One region of the Neorhizobium sp. DAR64862/K0K3 genome, then DNA from elsewhere that is predicted to be linked to it. Evidence: riboswitches for the same ligand, from Rfam matches in the RefSeq annotation. Region 1 holds a riboswitch; the other holds the start of a gene.

What was found. A riboswitch is a leader RNA that binds a small molecule or an ion and turns the genes downstream of it on or off. The one in region 1 is predicted to bind cobalamin.
Region 2: it holds a riboswitch for cobalamin, as region 1 does, so the genes downstream of both, ACQY1L_RS03215 (ABC transporter substrate-binding protein) here and ACQY1L_RS15595 (CbtB domain-containing protein) in region 1, are expected to answer to the same signal.

The regions. Positions count from the first base shown of each region.
Region 1 covers NZ_CP191449.1:3,213,802-3,223,140, reverse strand. The annotation lists gene cobD (threonine-phosphate decarboxylase CobD) at 1-150, opposite strand, end outside; gene cbiB (adenosylcobinamide-phosphate synthase CbiB) at 149-1,114, shown strand; gene ACQY1L_RS15610 (cobyric acid synthase) at 1,098-2,555, opposite strand; gene cobO (cob(I)yrinic acid a,c-diamide adenosyltransferase) at 2,559-3,173, opposite strand; gene ACQY1L_RS15600 (CbtA family protein) at 3,170-3,940, opposite strand; gene ACQY1L_RS15595 (CbtB domain-containing protein) at 3,955-4,131, opposite strand; cobalamin riboswitch at 4,169-4,369, opposite strand; cobalamin riboswitch at 4,427-4,653, shown strand; gene ACQY1L_RS15590 (DUF1636 family protein) at 4,756-5,184, shown strand; gene cobW (cobalamin biosynthesis protein CobW) at 5,181-6,218, shown strand; gene cobN (cobaltochelatase subunit CobN) at 6,240-9,339, shown strand, end outside.
Region 2 covers NZ_CP191449.1:642,203-651,541, forward strand. The annotation lists gene ftsZ (cell division protein FtsZ) at 34-1,029, opposite strand; cobalamin riboswitch at 1,323-1,517, shown strand; gene ACQY1L_RS03215 (ABC transporter substrate-binding protein) at 1,648-2,655, shown strand; gene ACQY1L_RS03220 (FecCD family ABC transporter permease) at 2,737-3,768, shown strand; gene ACQY1L_RS03225 (ABC transporter ATP-binding protein) at 3,765-4,550, shown strand; gene ACQY1L_RS03230 (bifunctional 5,10-methylenetetrahydrofolate dehydrogenase/5,10-methenyltetrahydrofolate cyclohydrolase) at 4,557-5,423, opposite strand; gene ACQY1L_RS03235 (hypothetical protein) at 5,420-6,592, opposite strand; gene ACQY1L_RS03240 (ABC transporter permease) at 6,640-7,524, opposite strand; gene ACQY1L_RS03245 (ABC transporter ATP-binding protein) at 7,530-8,330, opposite strand; gene ACQY1L_RS03250 (NAD(P)H-dependent oxidoreductase) at 8,352-8,933, opposite strand; gene ACQY1L_RS03255 (FAD-binding oxidoreductase) at 8,950-9,339, opposite strand, start outside.

The DNA.
Region 1 (9,339 bases):
GGGGATCGGCGTATGCGGATAGGAATGCGGGTTGATGCCGGTCGATAGATCGATCCACGGCTCGGGTGCCCAAGGAAACAGCGCACGCGCCATGGCGAGGTTGCCGCCATGCTGTATCGGACTGCCCAAATCAGAGATCGCCAACGTCATGTTCCTTCTCGCATTCTTCGCCCTGATCACCGAGCGCATCTTCGGCTATCCGGACTGGCTGTTCAAACGCGTCGGCCATCCCGTCACCTGGATCGGCCGGCTGATATCGGCACTCGACAGTCGATGGAACCGCGAGGGCGAGGATTTCGCCAGCCGCAAACGCATGGGCATTCTCGCGCTGTTCGTCCTCATCGGCTGCACCGTCGCCGCCGCGCTGGCGATTGCGGCTGTTCTCATGCTTTTGCCCTTCGGACCAATCCTTCTCGTGCTTGCCGCAGCCAGCCTGCCGGCCCAGAAGAGCCTCGAGACCCATGTGGAAGCCGTCGCAACCGCGCTGCGCTACAACGGGCTCGACGCCGGACGCAAGGCCGTCTCGATGATTGTCGGCCGTGATCCGGAAAAGCTCGATGACGCCGCGGTGTGCCGCGCGGCGATCGAAAGCCTGGCCGAGAATTTTTCCGATGGCGTCGTCGCCCCTGCCTTCTGGCTCGGCATCGGCGGGCTGGCCGGCGGCGCGGCCTACAAGGCTGCCAATACCGCCGACAGCATGATCGGCCACCGGTCGCCGCGTCATGAAGCATTCGGCTGGGCCGCGGCCCGGTTCGACGACCTGATCAATCTGCCGGCGTCGCGACTGACGGCGGCGCTGTTCGTTATGGCCGCCGTCTTCGTCAAGGACGCCTCGCCCCGCGATGCCATGCGTGCGATCCGCCGGGACGCCAAGCATCATCGTTCGCCGAATGCCGGCTGGCCGGAAGCGGCGATGGCGGGCGCGCTTGGCATCGCGCTCGCGGGCCCCCGCAGTTACGGCGGCCAGATGCTCGAAGCCCGCTACATGGGAGAGGGCAACCGGACCAACCTGAATTTCGACGATATCACCCGCGCCCTCAAGCTCGCGCGCGTGGCGGATGCGCTGCTGATCGGCCTGTTCGGCATTCTGGCGCTGCTCATCTGGCAATTTTGATCAGTCCGTCGATGTCGAGATGCTGCTCCATATGCGCGGCAAGGCGATCGAGAATGGCATCGACATTCGCTTCGTAATTTAAGCCCGAGACGGTGCCGCCGAGACGCGAGAGCCAGGCCGAACGCTGCCGGTCGTCGCAAAACAATCCGTGCACATAGGTGCCGACCACCCTGCCATCCCTAGACGACGCACCTTCCGGAGTGCCGGCAACGGTCGAGAACGGCCGCGAACAATCGGCGCCGGTGGTATGACCCGTATGCATTTCGTAGCCGGCAAAGGATATCCCGTCGGAGCTGACACCCTCGACAGCCTCCAGCCGCTTTGACGCCGACAGCACGGTTTCGACATCGAGAAGCCCCAGCCCTTCCGCCGAACCGGGAGGGCCCTCCGATCCCTCCGGATCCGATATCCGTCTGCCGAGCATCTGGTACCCGCCGCACAGCCCGAGAACGCGCCCGCCGCGCCTGTAGTGAGCTGCGATATCGGTATCGAAGCCGGCCTCCCTAAGCGCAGCCAGATCCGCGATCGTCGCCTTCGAGCCGACCAGCAGCACGAGATCGCAGTCTCCAGGGATAGCCTCGCCGCGCCTGACACGGATGAGCTCGACATCCGGCTCCGCTTCCAGCGGATCGAGATCGTCGAAATTGGAAATATGCGGCAGGATCGGCACCGCGATGCGCAGTTTCGCGTCGGGCTTGCGCGCAAACGACTGGGTAAGGCCGAGCGCATCTTCTGCCGGCAGAAGTGCTGCATCGGCGAAATGCGGCAACAGTCCGATCGATTGCCAGCCGGTAAACGAACCGATCATCCGCATGCCCTCGGCAAACAAGGCGGGATCGCCGCGAAAACGGTTGACGATAAAGCCGTGGATCATGTCAGCATCCTCAGCATCGATGACGAGTTTGGTGCCGGCGAGGCTCGCAATCACGCCGCCCCGGTCGATATCGCCGATCAGAACCACCGGGACATCGGCAGCGCGGGCAAAACCCATATTGGCAATGTCGTTCTGGCGAAGGTTGATTTCGGACGCGCTGCCAGCCCCTTCGACGAGGACGAGGTCTGCCTTCGCTTTCAGGATCTCGAAGCTCTCAAGCACCCGCGAAAGCAGCCTCGGCTTCAGAAGCTGGTATTCGGCCGCCTTGGCATTGCCCTCGACCCTGCCCTGCACCACCACTTGGGCGCCGACTTCGCTTTGGGGCTTCAACAGAACCGGGTTCATATGGACGCTGAGCGGCACGCTGGCCGCCCTCGCCTGCAGGGCTTGCGCCCGGCCGATCTCGCCGCCATCGGCAGTGACCGCAGCATTGTTGGACATGTTCTGCGGCTTGAAGGGCAGGACACTCAAGCCCCGCAGCGTGAAGACGCGGGCAAGCCCGGCAACGACCAGCGACTTGCCCACATCCGAGCCTGTCCCCTGAAACATGAGAGCGCGCGCCACCACCCGTCAGAACTCGATGCCGGCCTGGGCTTTGACGCCGGCCTTGAAGTGATGCTTGACGAGCGTCATCTCGGTCACCAGATCCGCCGCCTCGATCAGAGCCGGTTTTGCATTACGGCCGGTGACGACCACGTGCAGATCCGCCCGGCGCGCCTGTAACTGGGCAACGACCGTTTCGAGATCGAGATAATCGTAACGCAACGCGATATTGAGTTCGTCGAGAATGACGAGGCCGATCGTTTCATCCGCCATCAGTTCGAGTGCCATGCCCCAGGCCTTCTCGGCAGCGGCGATGTCGCGTTTGAGATCCTGGGTTTCCCAGGTAAAGCCCTCGCCCATCGTGTGCCAGGCAATGCGGTCACCGAACACAGCAAGCGCCGGCTGCTCGCCGGTTGACCATGCGCCCTTGATGAACTGCACGATGCCGACGCGGCGGTTGTGGCCGAGCGTCCGCAAGGCCAGCCCGAAGGCCGCCGTAGACTTGCCCTTGCCGGAGCCGGTATGAACCATGAGGAGCCCCTTCTCGACGGTCTTCTCCGCGACTTCGGCATCCTGAACCGCCTTGCGGTTTTCCATCTTGGCGCGGTGGCGCTGCTCGGTGGTCTGATCGATTTCCTTCAACGGACTGCAAGCTCCTTGGACGTGGTCGAAATTTCCTCACCAGCACGAAAACGCTCGCGAATGACGCCGGAAAGCGCTCCGAGAACGGCCCAGAAGACGAGGTTCGTCGCGTAGACGGCATTGACGAACCGCGCATGCAGGTCGATCGGTACTGCGCTGTCATGGGTCGGCGGCAGCGGTGCACCGATGATGTGCGGCGCAACGAGCAGGACCACCGCGAGCGCTGCAAGAAGGGCGGAGCGGGTATAGGCAAGCAGGCCAAGGGCCAGGGCAGTGCAGACGGCCGTCGCAATCCACCAGATCTGCCGCGGTCCGAGTTCGGCGACGGGCATGCCCGGAAGTTCCGGCGGCAGGCCAAGGCCGGGTGCGAGGCTGACGGTGAGGAAGCCAGCAATGCCGAACATCAATCCGCCGCGCCATCCGCCAAACCCGCCGAGTGCTTCGGCAATGGCGATGGCAACCAGCGCAAAACCGATGGCAGAAAGCGCATTGGCCGCAGCCGTGTAGGCAAAGCGCTCGATCCCGTCAGCCGGCGCCCATGCCTCTTCGGCGGGATCATGCTGAGCGGAAGCCGGCGCTGCAGTGCTGGCTACCGTATTCGGAGCTGTGCCATGGCTATGTCCAGCGCCGTTGCCGCCGGCGTGTTCATAGGTCTCCGCTGCGAGAATAAGCGGCACGACGGAAAAGCTTTGCATCACGGTCATCAGGACACCGGACAAAAGCCCTGCGATCACCGCCGTGAGGACGATGTTACGAAACAGCGACATTGGGGAAATTCCTCTTAGTGGCAGGGAAAGGCCAGCGAGTGGCGCGTATCGTGAGCCGCATTGTGCACGGCCTCGATGTGCGAGAAGCCGACAAAGCCGACGATGAACAGGCCGAGTACGGCCGTCATGCCAAGAGGAATGATTTTCGATGCGGACACGCTGGCTGCACCGGCAGCAGAGTTCGTAACCATGGACGTCGTCTTTCTGCCCTCCACCCGAGGGCTTTCACTGTGCCTATCGTCTCCGGCAGGTCTCCTGGCTCGCGGATCGAACGCCTCTGATCCGCCTTCCCGGATGTCTCCAGTGGCATGTTGAGCAGAGACTTTCCGCTTACAGTTGCGGGGGCAGCCGCGGGTTTGACGCCAAGATGTCGTCGCACCGCATTCCCTTCGATGAGCCCTCTCGGGCACCAAAGACAGGGTCACTATAGACGGTTTCCCCAGACGGGCAATCGCCTTTGCGACATTGACACTGCCCTGCGACAAGGCTTAGGTGACTGCGATACGGTCCCTTGCCGGCAACGGTAGGGGCTAAGAGAGAATGCGGTGCGAGCCCGGGATCGTCTTTTAGATCCCATGGTTCAATGCCGCGGCTGCCCCCGCAACTGTAAGCGGCGAGCCATCCTGCCACTATGGCCACTGGAGAAATCCGGGAAGGCAGGCGGATGGTGACGACCCGCGAGCCAGGAGACCTGCCGTTCGAAAACGTGCCTTTCCGGGCGGGGTGCTCCGGTAAAGCTTCTTTCACTCTGCAGGATAGGCTTGCCTTCCTGTCGTGCACCCCGATGTTATTGACTTGGGCGGTAGTGCGACACGATGGCAATTGACGAACGAAAAGACGAGCGCGATGCGTCCGCAGACGGCCTCGCCGGCGAGCCGGATGTGACGATCTTCGTCTGCACCAATTGTCGCGAGGCCGCCGATAGCCAGGCGCGCCCGGGCATCGGCCTGATGGACGCCCTCCGCAAAGCTGCCGCCGGCAAGCCTCTTTCCGTCAAACCCGTCACCTGTCTTGCCAACTGCGAAAAAGGCCCAAGTGCTGCCTTCAACCATCGCTCCGGCTGGTCCTATGTCTTTGGTCATCTGTCGCTCGACACGGTCGAGGACATCCTGGTCGGCGCGATGATGCTGGCTGACGACGAGCGCGGTTTACTTCCCCTTCGCGGCCGCCCCATGTGCCTTCGCGGCAAGGGCATGACGGCCCGCATTCCCCCATTCCAGCACCACGAGGACCTGCCTTCATGAGCGTTTCATTCGACCGCGTTCCCTGCACCGTGATCACCGGGTTTCTCGGTGCCGGCAAGACGACGCTGATCCGTCACCTGATCGAAAACCTCAAGGGCAAGCAGCTCGCGATCATCGTCAACGAGTTCGGCGATGTCGGCATCGATGGCGACGTGTTGAAGAGCTGCGGCATCGAAAGCTGCCCTGATGACAACATCATCGAACTTGCCAACGGCTGCATCTGCTGCACCGTCGCCGATGATTTCGTTCCGGCGATCGACCAGATCCTGGCCCGCGAACCGCGCGTGGACCACATCCTCATCGAAACCTCCGGCCTTGCCCTGCCGAAGCCTCTCGTCCAAGCCTTCCAGTGGCCGGATGTGAAGGCCCGCGTCACCGTGGACGCCGTCATTGCCGTGGTGGACGGTCTGGCTCTCGCGCAAGGTCGCGTTGCAGACGATCACGAAGCGCTGGAAGCCCAGCGCAGCGAGGACAGCTCGATCGATCATGACGACCCGGTCGAGGAAGTGTTCGAGGACCAGATCGCCTGCGCCGACATGATCGTGCTGACCAAGACCGACCTTCTCGACCAGGCTTCGCTTGCCGCCGCCAAGGGCCGCGTCCAGGCGCATCTGCCGCGCGCGGTGAAGATCGTGCCGGCCGCAAACGGCGCCGTCGATCCGAGCGTGCTGATCGGTCTCGGTCTTGCCGTCGAGGACGATATCGAAAACCGCAAGACGCATCACGATGACGAGCTGGATCACGATCACGACGATTTCGACAGTTTCGTCATCGATATTCCAGCCGTTGCCGATGCGGACGAACTCGCTGCCCGCATTTCCGCCACGGCGGAAGCGGAAAACGTGCTGCGCATCAAGGGTTTTGTCGACGTCGCGAACAAGCCGATGCGCCTTCAGGTGCAGGCGGTCGGTTCGCGCGTGAACCATTATTTCGACCGCGCCTGGGGTGCAGGCGAGACCCGACAGAGCCGCCTCGTCGTGATCGGCGAAAAGGGCATGGACCGGGCTGCAATCGAAAAGATGCTGGCGGCGTAAGAGGGTTTTAGAAGGAAAAGGATGCATATTCTCGCCACCACTTCGTCGTCGCTCGACGACCTGATCGAGCCGGTCGACCTCAACCAGTCGCCGGCAGATGTGGTGGTGCTGTCTTTTTCCGGCAGCGACCTGAATGGCATCGCAGCGGGTTGGAGCGATGGCAAGGCGAGCCTCTGCCTCACCAATATCTCCGACCTTCGCCATCCGATGTCCGTCGACCTGTGGCTCGAAAAGACCGCTGCCCATGCGCGCTTCATCCTCGTGCGCATTCTCGGCGGCTATGATCGCTGGGCCTATGGCGCCGATCAGCTGTCGCGGCTGGCGAAGCGCAAGAAGATCCCGCTCGCGATGCTGCCGGGGGAATGCAGCATCAGCGATGACCGCCTGGCCGCTGCCTCGACCGTGCCCGATGCGACGCTGATGGACGTTCTCGCCTTCTTCCGCGAAGGCGGACCGGACAATATGCAGCGTCTGGCGCGCCGCCTGGATGCCCTGGCAAGCGGCGAAACGCAAAGCTTGCCGACCGCGACGCCGATGCCGAAGCGGGGATTCTACAAGCCCGGCCACGGCATCTCCACCGCCGAGGAGCTTCTGGCTGATTTCCCGCCCGATGCGCAGCGGCTGCCGATCCTGTTCTACCGCTCCACCTTGCTTGCCAATGATGCAGCACCGATCGACGCGATGTATGAGGCGCTGGCTGCCCGCGGCTTCGCACCGATGCCGATGTTCGTCGGCGGCTTGAAGGATGCCGACACCATCGGCTTTGTCGAACAGGCGCTCGCGGACCTCGATCCGGCCGCCATTCTCACCACGACAGCCTTTGCAAGTGCGACCGACGACAACGGCGACACGATTTTCGACCGCTCAGGGATTCCCGTCTTCCAGCTGGTCACCGCAACGACTCGGCGGGACGGATGGATGGAAGGCCGCCGCGGCCTCAACCCTTCTGATCTTGCCATGCATGTCGTGCTGCCGGAACTGGACGGCCGCATTCTCGCCGGCGCGATCTCGTTCAAGGCCGGCGACAAGACGGCCGATCTCATCAACCAGCCCGAACCTGACCGTATCGAACACGTCGCAGACCGGATCGCCGCCTTCCTTGCGATGAAGACCGTGTCCCGCGCCGAGCGAAAGCTCGTCATCCTGATGCCGGATTATCCGAGTGCGCCGGGCCGCACCGGTTATGCCGTCGGCCTCGACGTGCCGCAAAGCGTTCTCACGATCCTCAGCACGCTATCGACAGCCGGCTACTCTATTTCCGATATCCCGCAAACCCCGCGCGCGCTTCTGGATCTTCTGGCCGCCAGGACAGTGCAATATCCGCTGGCAACCTACAGCCCTTCAGCTGGCATTGATTCCGCCTGGGGCGAGCCCGCAATGGATGCGGATCTGGAAGACGGTGCCTACCGTTTCCGCGCCGCGCAATTCGGCAATGTCACGGTGGCGCTTGCCCCGGACCGCGGCCGCGATGCAGACCGCCGCGCCGACTATCACAGCCCCGACCTGCCGCCGCGCCATGCCCTCAATGCGTTCGGTCAGTGGATGCGCGATGCCGTAGGAGCCCATGCGATCGTTCATGTCGGCGCCCATGGCACGCTGGAATGGCTGCCGGGAAAGACAGTGGCGCTATCGAAAGACTGCTTTCCGGAACTCGTAACCGGCGGCCTGCCGGTCATCTATCCGTTCATCGTATCCAATCCCGGCGAGGCGGCGGTTGCTAAGCGGCGCATTTCTGCGGTCACCATCGGTCACCTGCCGCCGGTTCTGGCCGGTGCGGGCCTTTCGGTTGAGCAGACGAAATTCGAGCTGCTGGTCGACGAATACGCGCAGGCCGACGGGCTCGATCGGCGCCGCCGCGACCGGCTGGCGAAACTGATCGTCGAGACTGCGGCCGACTGCGGACTGGCATCCGAGGCCGGCATCACAAGTGATGACGACCCCGACACCGCACTCAGCCGCATCGACGCGTTTCTCTGCGACCTCAAGGACTTCGCCATCAAGGATGGCCAGCACGTGTTTGGTGAAGTCGCCGACGGTGACGACGATCCGCTGCGGATCGCCAGTGCCGGAACCGAAATGCAGGCACTGATCGATGCGCTAGATGGCCGGCATATCCGCCCCGGACCGTCGGGCGCACCCGCCCGTGGCCGCCGCGACGTGATGCCGACCGGGCGCAATCTCTACCCCAGCGATCCGCGCACCCTGCCGACCCCGACCGCCTTCGAACTCGGCAAGCGCGCCGCAGACGAGATTTTGCGCAGATACCTGCAGGACCATGGCGACTGGCCGAAAAGCCTCGTCTTGGACCTCTGGGGCAGCGCTTCGCTTCGAAGCGGCGGCGAGGAAGTGGCGCAGGTTCTGGCGCTGATGGGTGCCAGACCCGTCCAGGACGCCGCAACCGGCCGCGTCACCGGTATCGAGGTTCTGGCGCCAGCGACGCTTGGACGCCCGCGTATCGATGTGAGCCTTCGAATTTCAGGCCTGTTCCGTGACATGTTTCCGGCACTGATCGCACTTCTCGATGCCGCCATGCGGGCGATTGCGGCGCGCGAGGAGGCCCCGGGCGACAATCCGCTGGCGGAAGACGCACAGACGCTCGGCCACGTGCCCCCGCGCATCTTCGGCTCGGCCCCCGGCACCTACGGTGCCGGCATAGAGGAAAAGCTTGCCGACGGCAGCTGGGGCGAACGCGAGGAACTCGGCCGTCTCTATCTCGACGCTACCAGCCACGCATTCGGCGGTGCCGATGGCGATGGCATTCACGTTCCCGGCGGGTTTGCCGAGCGGATCGGCAGCGCCAACCTGCTTGTCCATACCGGCGACGATCCCGGCCGCGATCTTCTCGACGGGTCCGCCGACGTTGCCTTCATCGGCGGCTTTTCCGCAGCCGTCGCGGCACTTGGCGGCAGGGCGGATTTGATCGCGCTCGATACGACCGATCCGCAGAAGCCCAAAGCCCGCTCCATTTCCGAGGCCCTGACCCGCGTCGTGCGCGCCCGTGCCGTCAACCCACGCTTCATCGCCGGTCAGATGCGCCACGGCCCCCGCGGTGCAGCCGAACTGGTCGAAACCGTCGACCGGCTGATCGGCTTTGCCGAGACCACCCACGCCGTTCCGCAAT
Region 2 (9,339 bases), 930 kb from region 1:
ACGGAGCGTTTTTTTTATTAGCTGAGACTGATCTTAGTACTGCGCAGTCGGGGATGAAGAGCCCTGCTGGTTGCCGTTGAGGCCGGTTGCGACGACCGACACGCGGAACTTGCCGTCGAGGTTCTTGTCGAAGATGGCGCCGACGACGATGTCGGCCTCGGCTTCGACTTCGTCACGGATGCGGCTCGCAGCTTCATCGACTTCGAACAGTGTCATGTCGGTACCGCCTGAGATCGAGATGAGCACGCCCTTGGCGCCCTTCATCGAGATGTCGTCGAGCAGCGGATTGGCGATTGCGGCTTCGGCGGCGATCAGCGCGCGGCCATCGCCGGATGCTTCGCCGGTTCCCATCATCGCACGACCCATGCCCTTCATCACCGATTTCACGTCGGCGAAGTCGAGGTTGATCAGGCCTTCCTTGACGATCAGGTCGGTGATGCAGCTGACGCCCGAAAACAGCACGCGGTCTGCGATCATGAAGGCGTCGGCGAAGCTGGTTTTGGCGTCGGCAATGCGAAACAGGTTCTGGTTCGGAATGACGATGACCGTATCGGCGGCTTCACGCAGGGCTTCGATGCCTTCGTTTGCCGTCTTCATGCGGCGATGTCCTTCGAACGAGAAGGGTTTTGTGACGACCGCAACCGTCAGGATGCCGGCAGAGCGTGCTGCGCGTGCAATCGCTGGCGCGGCACCGGTTCCGGTTCCACCACCCATGCCGGCGGTGACGAAACACATGTGCGAGCCGGCGAGATGATCCATGATCTCGTCGATCGATTCTTCGGCGGCCGCGCGGCCGATATCCGGCAGTGAGCCAGCACCGAGACCTTCGGTCACCTGCGCACCCAGTTGGATGCGGCGCGACGCCTTGGATGTCGCCAGAACCTGGGCATCCGTATTGGCGGCGATGAATTCCACGCCGTGGAGATTTTCCGTGATCATGTTGTTGATCGCGTTACCGCCACCGCCTCCGACACCGATCACGGTTATCTGCGGTTTCAATTCGGTCAAGCCGCTCTTAATATCCGTCATCTTCGTCTCCTTCAGCTCCTTCCGGTCGTCCCATACCAGAAGGACGGCGAATCGCCCCGCAGGCTATCTGTCCGCAAGGTCATAGACCAGAGCGCTGTCAGGCCAAAGAGGCAGGAGTAGGGTGAGGGCGATGTCTTCGCGATTTAATGTACAGCATCCCTGAATTGAACGCCTGACAATGGTCGCGACCTATCCAAAATAGACCGTTGCGTAAAGCGGTATGTTATACTATTACACTCGACAACGGCAGAGATCGCGCGGGGATCGCTCTGGACAAGCATCGGTGTGTTCCCTATCAGTTGGGGCGCTACGGTTCTGCAATCGCAGATGAAAAGGGAATGCGGTGAAGCTTTCGGGCCCACTCCGCGACTGCCCTCGCAACTGTAAGCGGCGAGCCAGCCATCGATACCACTGATCATCCGATCGGGAAGGCGATGGAAGGCGTTCGAGCCGCAAGTCAGGAGACCTGCCGTGGCATGGACAACCAACACCGGACGAGGGGTTCCGGCAGGGAGATGATTATGACGCAAGCAATGCGCTCGTGCGCCATTTTGACGTCGAGCCGCGATGCGGCTTCAAGTCGTCCTGCCCTTTTTTCCGATCATTAAAGGACAGGACATGAAATCAGGGCTTATCGCCGCCGTAGTTGCGGCACTTCCCACATTCGCCTTTGCCGCACCGACCAGCTACCCGCTGACGATCGAGAATTGCGGTCGCCCCGTCACGTTCGACAAGGCGCCCGAGAAGATCGTCTCGATCGGTCAGGGCATGACCGAAGTGCTTTATTCGCTCGGGTTGGCCGACAAGGTGGCGGGCACCGCGGTCTGGGTCGGGCCGGTGCTTTCGCACTATGCCGGAGTTGATGCGAAGATCAAACGGCTTGCTGACAACGACCCGAGCTTTGAATCGGTCGTCAGTCTCGAACCGGATCTGGTCGCTGCCGAGTTCGAGTGGCATGTCGGGCCGATGGGGTCCGTCGGCAAGCGCGAGCAGTTTTCCGATCTCGGCATCAACACCTATGTCTCGCCCGCCGATTGCGTCGCCAAGACCAATGTCGATGGCGGGGACGGCGTTCGCAACGAACTGTTCAAGATGGACCTGATCTACCGCGAGATTACCGAGCTCTCGAAGATCTTCGACGTCGAGGACAAGGGCACGGCCCTGATCGCAGACTTGAAACAGCGCGAAGCCGCAGCCGTCGCATCGATCAAGGGCGTTGAGCTAAAGAACCTGCCGATCGTCTTCTGGTATTCCAGCAAGGAAACCAAGGGCGATGCCTTTATCGCCGGCAAGAACAGCGCACCGGCCTACATCCTTCAAACGATCGGCGCCCGCAATGTGGTGACGACGGAAGAAGAATGGCCGCTGGTGGGCTGGGAAACGATTGCTGAGGCCAACCCCTCCGTCATCGTCGTCGCCACCATGGACCGTCGCCGCTATGCCGCGGATGATCCGGCCGTGAAGATCAAGTTCCTCGAAACCGATCCCGTCGTCAGCCAGCTGGACGCTGTGAAAAACAGACGTTTCGTGATGATGGACGCCCAGTCGATGAACCCGACGATCCGCACGATCGAGGGCATCGAGACACTCGCCCGGTGCATCCAGTCCTTCGGCCTTGCGAACTAGGGTGCGGCGGGAGATGATATCTTTCCCTGTTTCCGCCATCGTCGATGAGGCGAATTTGCCCGACCTGCCCAGGCGCCCCAAGTGACGCGATCCCGTATCGGACGTTGGGCGCTAGGTGCCGCAGGCGTGTTCCTGGTGCTCTTAGCGCTCCTCGTCGCCATCGTTGCCGGGGTGGCGATCGGTGAGATGACCATTCCCATGGAGACGACGATTGCGGCGGTGACGAACCGGCTCGGTCTGACCGCCATGGCACTGCCGCGCATCCAGGAAGCGGTGATCTGGGATTATCGCCTGTCACGGTCGCTGGTCGCGGCATTTTGCGGCGCCGGGCTGGCGCTGTCGGGGGCGATCCTGCAGTCGCTCCTGCGGAACTCGCTTGCCGAACCCTATGTTCTCGGCATTTCGGCCGGAGCCTCGACGGGTGCTGTCAGCGTCATGCTGCTTGGGTTTGGGGCGGGCGCAATCTCGCTTTCCGCCGGAGCTTTTGCCGGCGCGCTGATCGCCTTTATCTTCGTGGTGATGCTGTCGAGCGGACGCCAGACGGCGGACCGGACGATTCTGGCCGGCGTTGCCGCCTCGCAATTGTTCAATGCGCTGACCTCCTACATCGTCTCGACGTCTGCCAATGCCGAACAGGCGCGCAGCGTGATGTTCTGGCTGCTCGGCAGCTTGGCAGGAGTCCGCTGGCCGGAGGTGACGCTGGCCGCATCGGTCGTCACCATCGGCCTCATCGTCTGCATCTGGCATGCGCGGGCGCTCGACGCGTTTACCTTCGGCGAGGATGCGGCGCGGTCGCTCGGCATCGCGGTCCGACGGGTCCGCGTGGTGCTGCTGCTCGTCACGGCGCTGATGACAGCGACGATCGTCAGCATGGTGGGTGCGATCGGCTTTGTCGGGCTCGTCATTCCGCATGCGGCCCGGTTTATCGTCGGTCCCGGCCATATCCGGCTTCTGCCTGCCTGTGCGCTGATCGGTGCGTTGTTCATGGTGCTCGCCGATATCGTCTCGCGCATCGTCATCGCACCGCAGATCCTGCCGATCGGGGTGGTGACGGCGCTGGTCGGCGTTCCCTTCTTCTGCGTCATTCTCTATCGGGCAAGGAGGGTCGCATGACATCTGACCCCGTGTCCGCCCCGGTCTTGGCCGCCAGTGCGGTTCGCTGGCTCGCCGGGCGCAAGGTCATCGTCGATGGCGTCACCGTGTCGGTCGATGAGGGCTGGACGCTCGGGCTGATCGGGCCCAATGGTTCCGGCAAGTCGTCACTGATCCGCCTGCTTGCGGGTCTGCGGCCACCCGCCGCCGGCAAGGTCACGCTCGATGGCAAGCCGATGAGCGGTTTCGGACGGCGCGAGCTCGCCCGCCGGGTTTCCGTGGTCGAACAGCATTCGGCAACCGAGGCGAATGTCACCGTCATCGACGTGGTCCGGCTTGGACGCACACCATACCGGTCGGCGCTGTCGCCATGGACGCAAGAGGACGACCGGATCGTGACCGAGGCGCTGGTCCGCGTCGGGCTGGACGACCGCCGCGAGCAGTTCTGGCACACGCTGTCGGGGGGCGAGCGTCAGCGCGTGCAGCTGGCCCGGGCGCTGGCGCAGTCCCCGTCGGTGCTGATCCTCGACGAACCGACCAACCATCTCGATATCCAGCACCAGATCGACATTCTGCGGCTGGTCTCCGAGCTGCCGCTGACCACGGTCGTCGCGATCCACGATCTCAACCTCGCCGCACGGTTCTGCGATGTGATCGCCGTGCTTTCCGAAGGACGACTGGTCGCCTGCGGTTCGCCCACCGACATTCTGACCGAGCAGATGATCGCCGACGTGTTCGGCGTTGAAGCCCATGTCGCGACCTCGCCGCATCACGGCCGGCTGCATATCCAGTTCCTGATGTGAAACGCTCTAGGCGGCGGCGATCTGTAGCAGGTTGCGCAAGAGCATCGCACGCGTGAGCGCGCCAACCGAACCGTGCGGCGGTGTCACCCAGCCTGCGACATCAGCGACATCGGCGGCCACATCCGAGATCATCGAGCCGTCAGTGCCGTAGCTGATGCCGACGCCGACGACGGCGGCACCGGGCTTGACCATGTCTGCGGTGACAAAACCGGGTTGGCCAAGGGCGGCGATGACGATATCGGCGCGCCTGACGTCCTCGGCGATATCCCGAGAGCCGCTATGCAGCAGGGTCACCGTCGCATCGATTCCCCGAGCCGAAAGAAGCATGGCAAGCGGGCGACCGACGAGCTGGCCGCGGCCGATGATGGCGACCCGCCGGCCGGCGAGCGGAACGGCATTGTCCCGCAAAAGCGCAAGGATGGCGGCTGGCGTGCAGGGCAGGAGGCCCGGCTTTCCCGCCAGAAGGAGGCCGAGGTTTTGCGGATGCAGGCCGTCGATATCCTTGGCCGGCGACACGGCGGTCATCACCTTCGTCTCGTCGATGTCAGGCGGCAGCGGCAGTTGCACCATCTGCCCGTAAATGGCGGGGTCCGCATTGACGGCGGCAATCCGTTCGAGCAGGGCTTCGGTGGTCGTATCCGAGGGAAGGCGCAGGTCGATCGCTTCGATACCGACTTCGGCGCAGTCTGCGTGCTTGCGACCGATATAGGTGGCGCTGGCCGGATCGTCTCCCACCAGCACCGTCACCATCTTCGGCGCAATGCCGCGCGCGCGAAGACCGGCAACCTCGGCTGTCATCTCGCGCCGCAGCCGGGCGGCAAGGGCTTCGCCATCCAGCAGTGTTGCGGTCATTCTCTGCAGGGTCGCGCTCATTTCAGACCGATCGAGGGATCGATGAAGCGGTTGGTGACGACCTGATCCGGCTTCACATCCGGATCGGCGCGCTCGTCGAAACGGGGCTTCACCAGTTTCAGCATCTCGGCGACACGGTCCATGTCGAAATCGCCGATCGTCGCGTTGGGGCCGTTGCCGATAATGCCGGTGTCGACCATCGTCTTTGCGGCATAGGCCATCAGTTCCGGCGCGGTCTTCCACCAGCTTGCCGCGTGCCCGGCAGTGTTGAAGTCGACGATCACCTTGTTCGCCTCGGCCGGATCCTTGGCATAGTCGGCGGTTGCCTGCTGCAGAAGCGGGACGAGCTTTGCCAGGCACGGTGCAAGCTCTTCCATTCTCGATGTCGCGACGGACAGCATGCCGGTGTAGTTGCGATAGCCGAGGTCGTTCATGTTGAGGTAGCCGATGGGCTTGCCCCAGTTGTTGCCGTGCTCGAACTTGTAGACTTCGCTGGTGACAAAACCCTGGTTCAGCCATGTGCCGTTGTTGGTGACGAAATTCTCGCCGTCGCCGCGATAGCCCTCGACGAACACGTCTGCGGGAATGCCCTGCTCGACGAGGTAGAGACCGAAGGTGCGCTTGGTGGTCGAGACGTAGATCTTGCCCTTGCCGCTTTCGGCAAAGGTCTTGAGATCGGCGATCGACTTGAAGCCGTCAGGGTAGGTGGCCTTGTCCCACAGGAGAACCGTCGGGGCGATGTCGAGCGGTGCCATGACGCCGACCACGGGGAAGCGCTTAGAGAAGATGAAGGCGTTGTCCAGTTCCTGATAGCCGAGATGCGGTGTGACGCCGGCCTTGGAATTGCCCATGTAGAGCGCCGAATAGGCGGTCTCGCCATCGCCCATGCCAAGCCCGCCGCCACCTTCGAGGATGGTGAGCTCGATGCCGGTCGAGCCGAGCGGGCCGGTATATTGTCCCGACGTCATCTCTCCGCCCGAGCCGATCAGCTGATAGAGGGGACCTTGCTCGGCCTGGGCCAGCCAGTCCTTCTGGATGATGAACGGGCTGGGGCAGACATCGGCGAGCGGCGTCTTGTAGCGGCTCTTGGCGAACTCGCCGGCAGTCGCACTGTTTGCTGTAGACAAAGCCGTTGCGAACGTGGCGATCGCCACGGCGGTGGTCAGTCTGGCAGTCAGCTTTTTTGTCATTTTCGTTCCCCTGATTGCTTTTTTTCTAGGTCATTTCAGCGGCGGTGTCAGCGTTGCCTGTCGCTCGATTCGTGCCAATGCGCAAACAGCCGGTTCCCGAGCCAGTTGAAGGTCAGGTAGACGGTGATCGACAGGGCGGAGGCGACGATCAGTGCGGCATACATCTGCTCGTATTTGAAATCGATCTTGGCGTTCATCAGCAGCTGACCGAGGCCTCCCTTGCCGGACAGGAAGAACAGTTCCGAAACGATCGCGGCGATGACGGCGAGGCTTCCGGAAATCCGCAGGCCTGCAAACAGGGTCGGTGCCGCAGACGGCAGCGCGGCCTTGCGCAGCATCACCCACCAGGAGGCATTCTGCAGCTTGAACAGTTCGAGAATGTTGCGGTCGACGCTTTTGAGGCCGAGCAGCAGCGTCGTTGGAATGGCGAAGAAGGTGAAGAGCGCGACGATCAGCACCTTGGGCAGAAAGCCGAACCCGAGGGCGCTCTGGATCAGCGGAATGATCGCCATGATCGGGATCGACTGCAGCGCCACGAGATAGGGGAAGACGGCCTTTTCCAGCGCATAGACGCGGAACATGACGATGCCGAGCATGATGCCGACGGGAATCGAGACGGCAAGTCCCGCAATCGCGATGGAGATCGTGGTCAGCGCCCGCATCAGCAGCTCAGAGCGGAAGGCTGCAATGCCGAATGCCTGGTTCCACAGGCCTTCCGCACTCGGCATCAGAAACTGGCGATGGGCCGGAAGGTCCGCGCGGATCAGCGCGTAGGCGGCAACGATCAGGATGCCGAGGAGGAGAGGTGGTGCGAAGCTCAAGACGAGGCGGCGACCGACGCTTGGCGCCGGTGCAAGCGGGACGGGGCTGTAGCGTTCGACCTGTGCCTTCAGCGGCGGGGATTTGTAAGCGGCGACAATGGGATCCGACATGGCGCTCAGGCCTCTATGGCATGGCGAAGGGCACGCGATACCGCTCCGCACAGTTTCGAGAATTCCGGCTCGTAACGCAGCTCGGGCTGGCGCGGGAAGGGAAAGCCGATGTCGAACGTATCGATGATGCGGCCGGGCCGGCGCGACATCACCACCACCTTGCTCGACATGTAGACGGCCTCGGGAATGGAGTGCGTGACGAAGATGCCGGTGAAACCTTCGCGGCAATGGAGGTCGATCACCTCGTCGTTCAGCCGTTCGCGGGTGATCTCGTCGAGCGCGCCGAACGGTTCGTCGAACATGAAGACGTTGGGATTGAGCGCGAGCGACCGTGCCAGCGAGGCGCGCATCCGCATGCCGCCGGAAAGCCTGCGCGGATAATGGGCCTCGAAACCGGAAAGGCCGACAAGCTCGATCTTTTCCTTCGCGATTTCGCGGCGTTTGGCGGCCGGGTACCCGCGCAGCTCCATCAGCAGTTCGACATTCCCCTGCACGCGCCGCCATGGCAGCAGGGTCGCATCCTGGAACGTGTAGCCGAGCTGTTGCCGATCGACCCAGACATCGCCGGAACTGTGGCTCGACAGGCCGCTCGCGATCCGCAGCAGCGTCGATTTTCCGCAGCCGGACGGGCCGACGATCGACACGAACTCGCCATGTCCGATGGCAAGGTCGACATCGGAGAGCGCTTCCGTTCCATCCGGGAACGTCATCGAGACCTTTTCGAACACCACGGCATTGCCGCCGGGCAGGGGCGGGTGGGGACGTGCACCAATTTCGGTGGCGGTGACTGTCGGCGATCCCGTCATGACAAATCCCCTTTTCTCATCTCAAAACCGCAGCATGGACGTGCGGACCTGCTCGATGAAGGCCTCCGTGCGCTCATTGGTGACGTTGTTGATATCGTAGAGCGCGTGATATTTCACCTTGACCCGCGGATTGCAGACGACGCGCAGGAAGCGGGTGGCATTGCGGCGTGGCGGGTCGCCGAGAACCATCGCCCGCCAGCGTTTCGAGCCGTAGGTGGTGACGGTTGCGAGCTTGCGGATATTGGTAAGGCCCGGCGAAAGCTGCCCGTCCTGCAGCTTGAACGAGACATCCGGCAGAAACACCCGGTCGAAATAGCCCTTGAGGATCGCTGGCCAGCCGAAATTCCACACGGGATGGCAGAGAACCAGCGCATCGCAGGACATCAGGCGGTCGACATAGGGCGCGACGCGGCTGCGATTGATGGAAAGGTCGTGATAGTCGCGCCGATCCTCCGCCGACAGAACCGGGTCGAACCCTTCGGCATAAAGATCCAGGTCGTCCACCGTATGCCCGGCCTCGAGCAGGCTCGCGACGACCGTATCGTGCAGGCGCGAGGCGAGGCTTTCCTTCAAAGGGTGGGCGTAAATGACATGTACCTTCATCGGTCCATAATTCTCGTTATCGGTTGAAAAGGAAGATGCGGCCGGGAGCGGGGACCCAGTCAGGATGCGTCCAGGCGATCATCTTGCCGGGGTTGAGCAGGCCCTTGGGATCCGTCTGGCGCTTGAATTCGAGCTGGGCCGGATCGGTGCGTTTCATGCCGCCTTCCTCGAGTGTCACCCGATGCGGGTTGAACACCGTGACGCCCAGCCGTGTTTCGAGGATCTCGACCACCTCTTCGAGCCGCTCAGTGCCTTCATAGCGCAGCAGCGGCATGGCGACGGCGGCGACCTTGCCGGAAAACCGTGTGAATTCGAAATGCAGGATCAGCTCATCGCCGAAGGTTTCAGCGATGCGGTCGATCGCGCCGTAGAGATCGTCCTGCGGCAGCATCATCTGCAGGTAGGT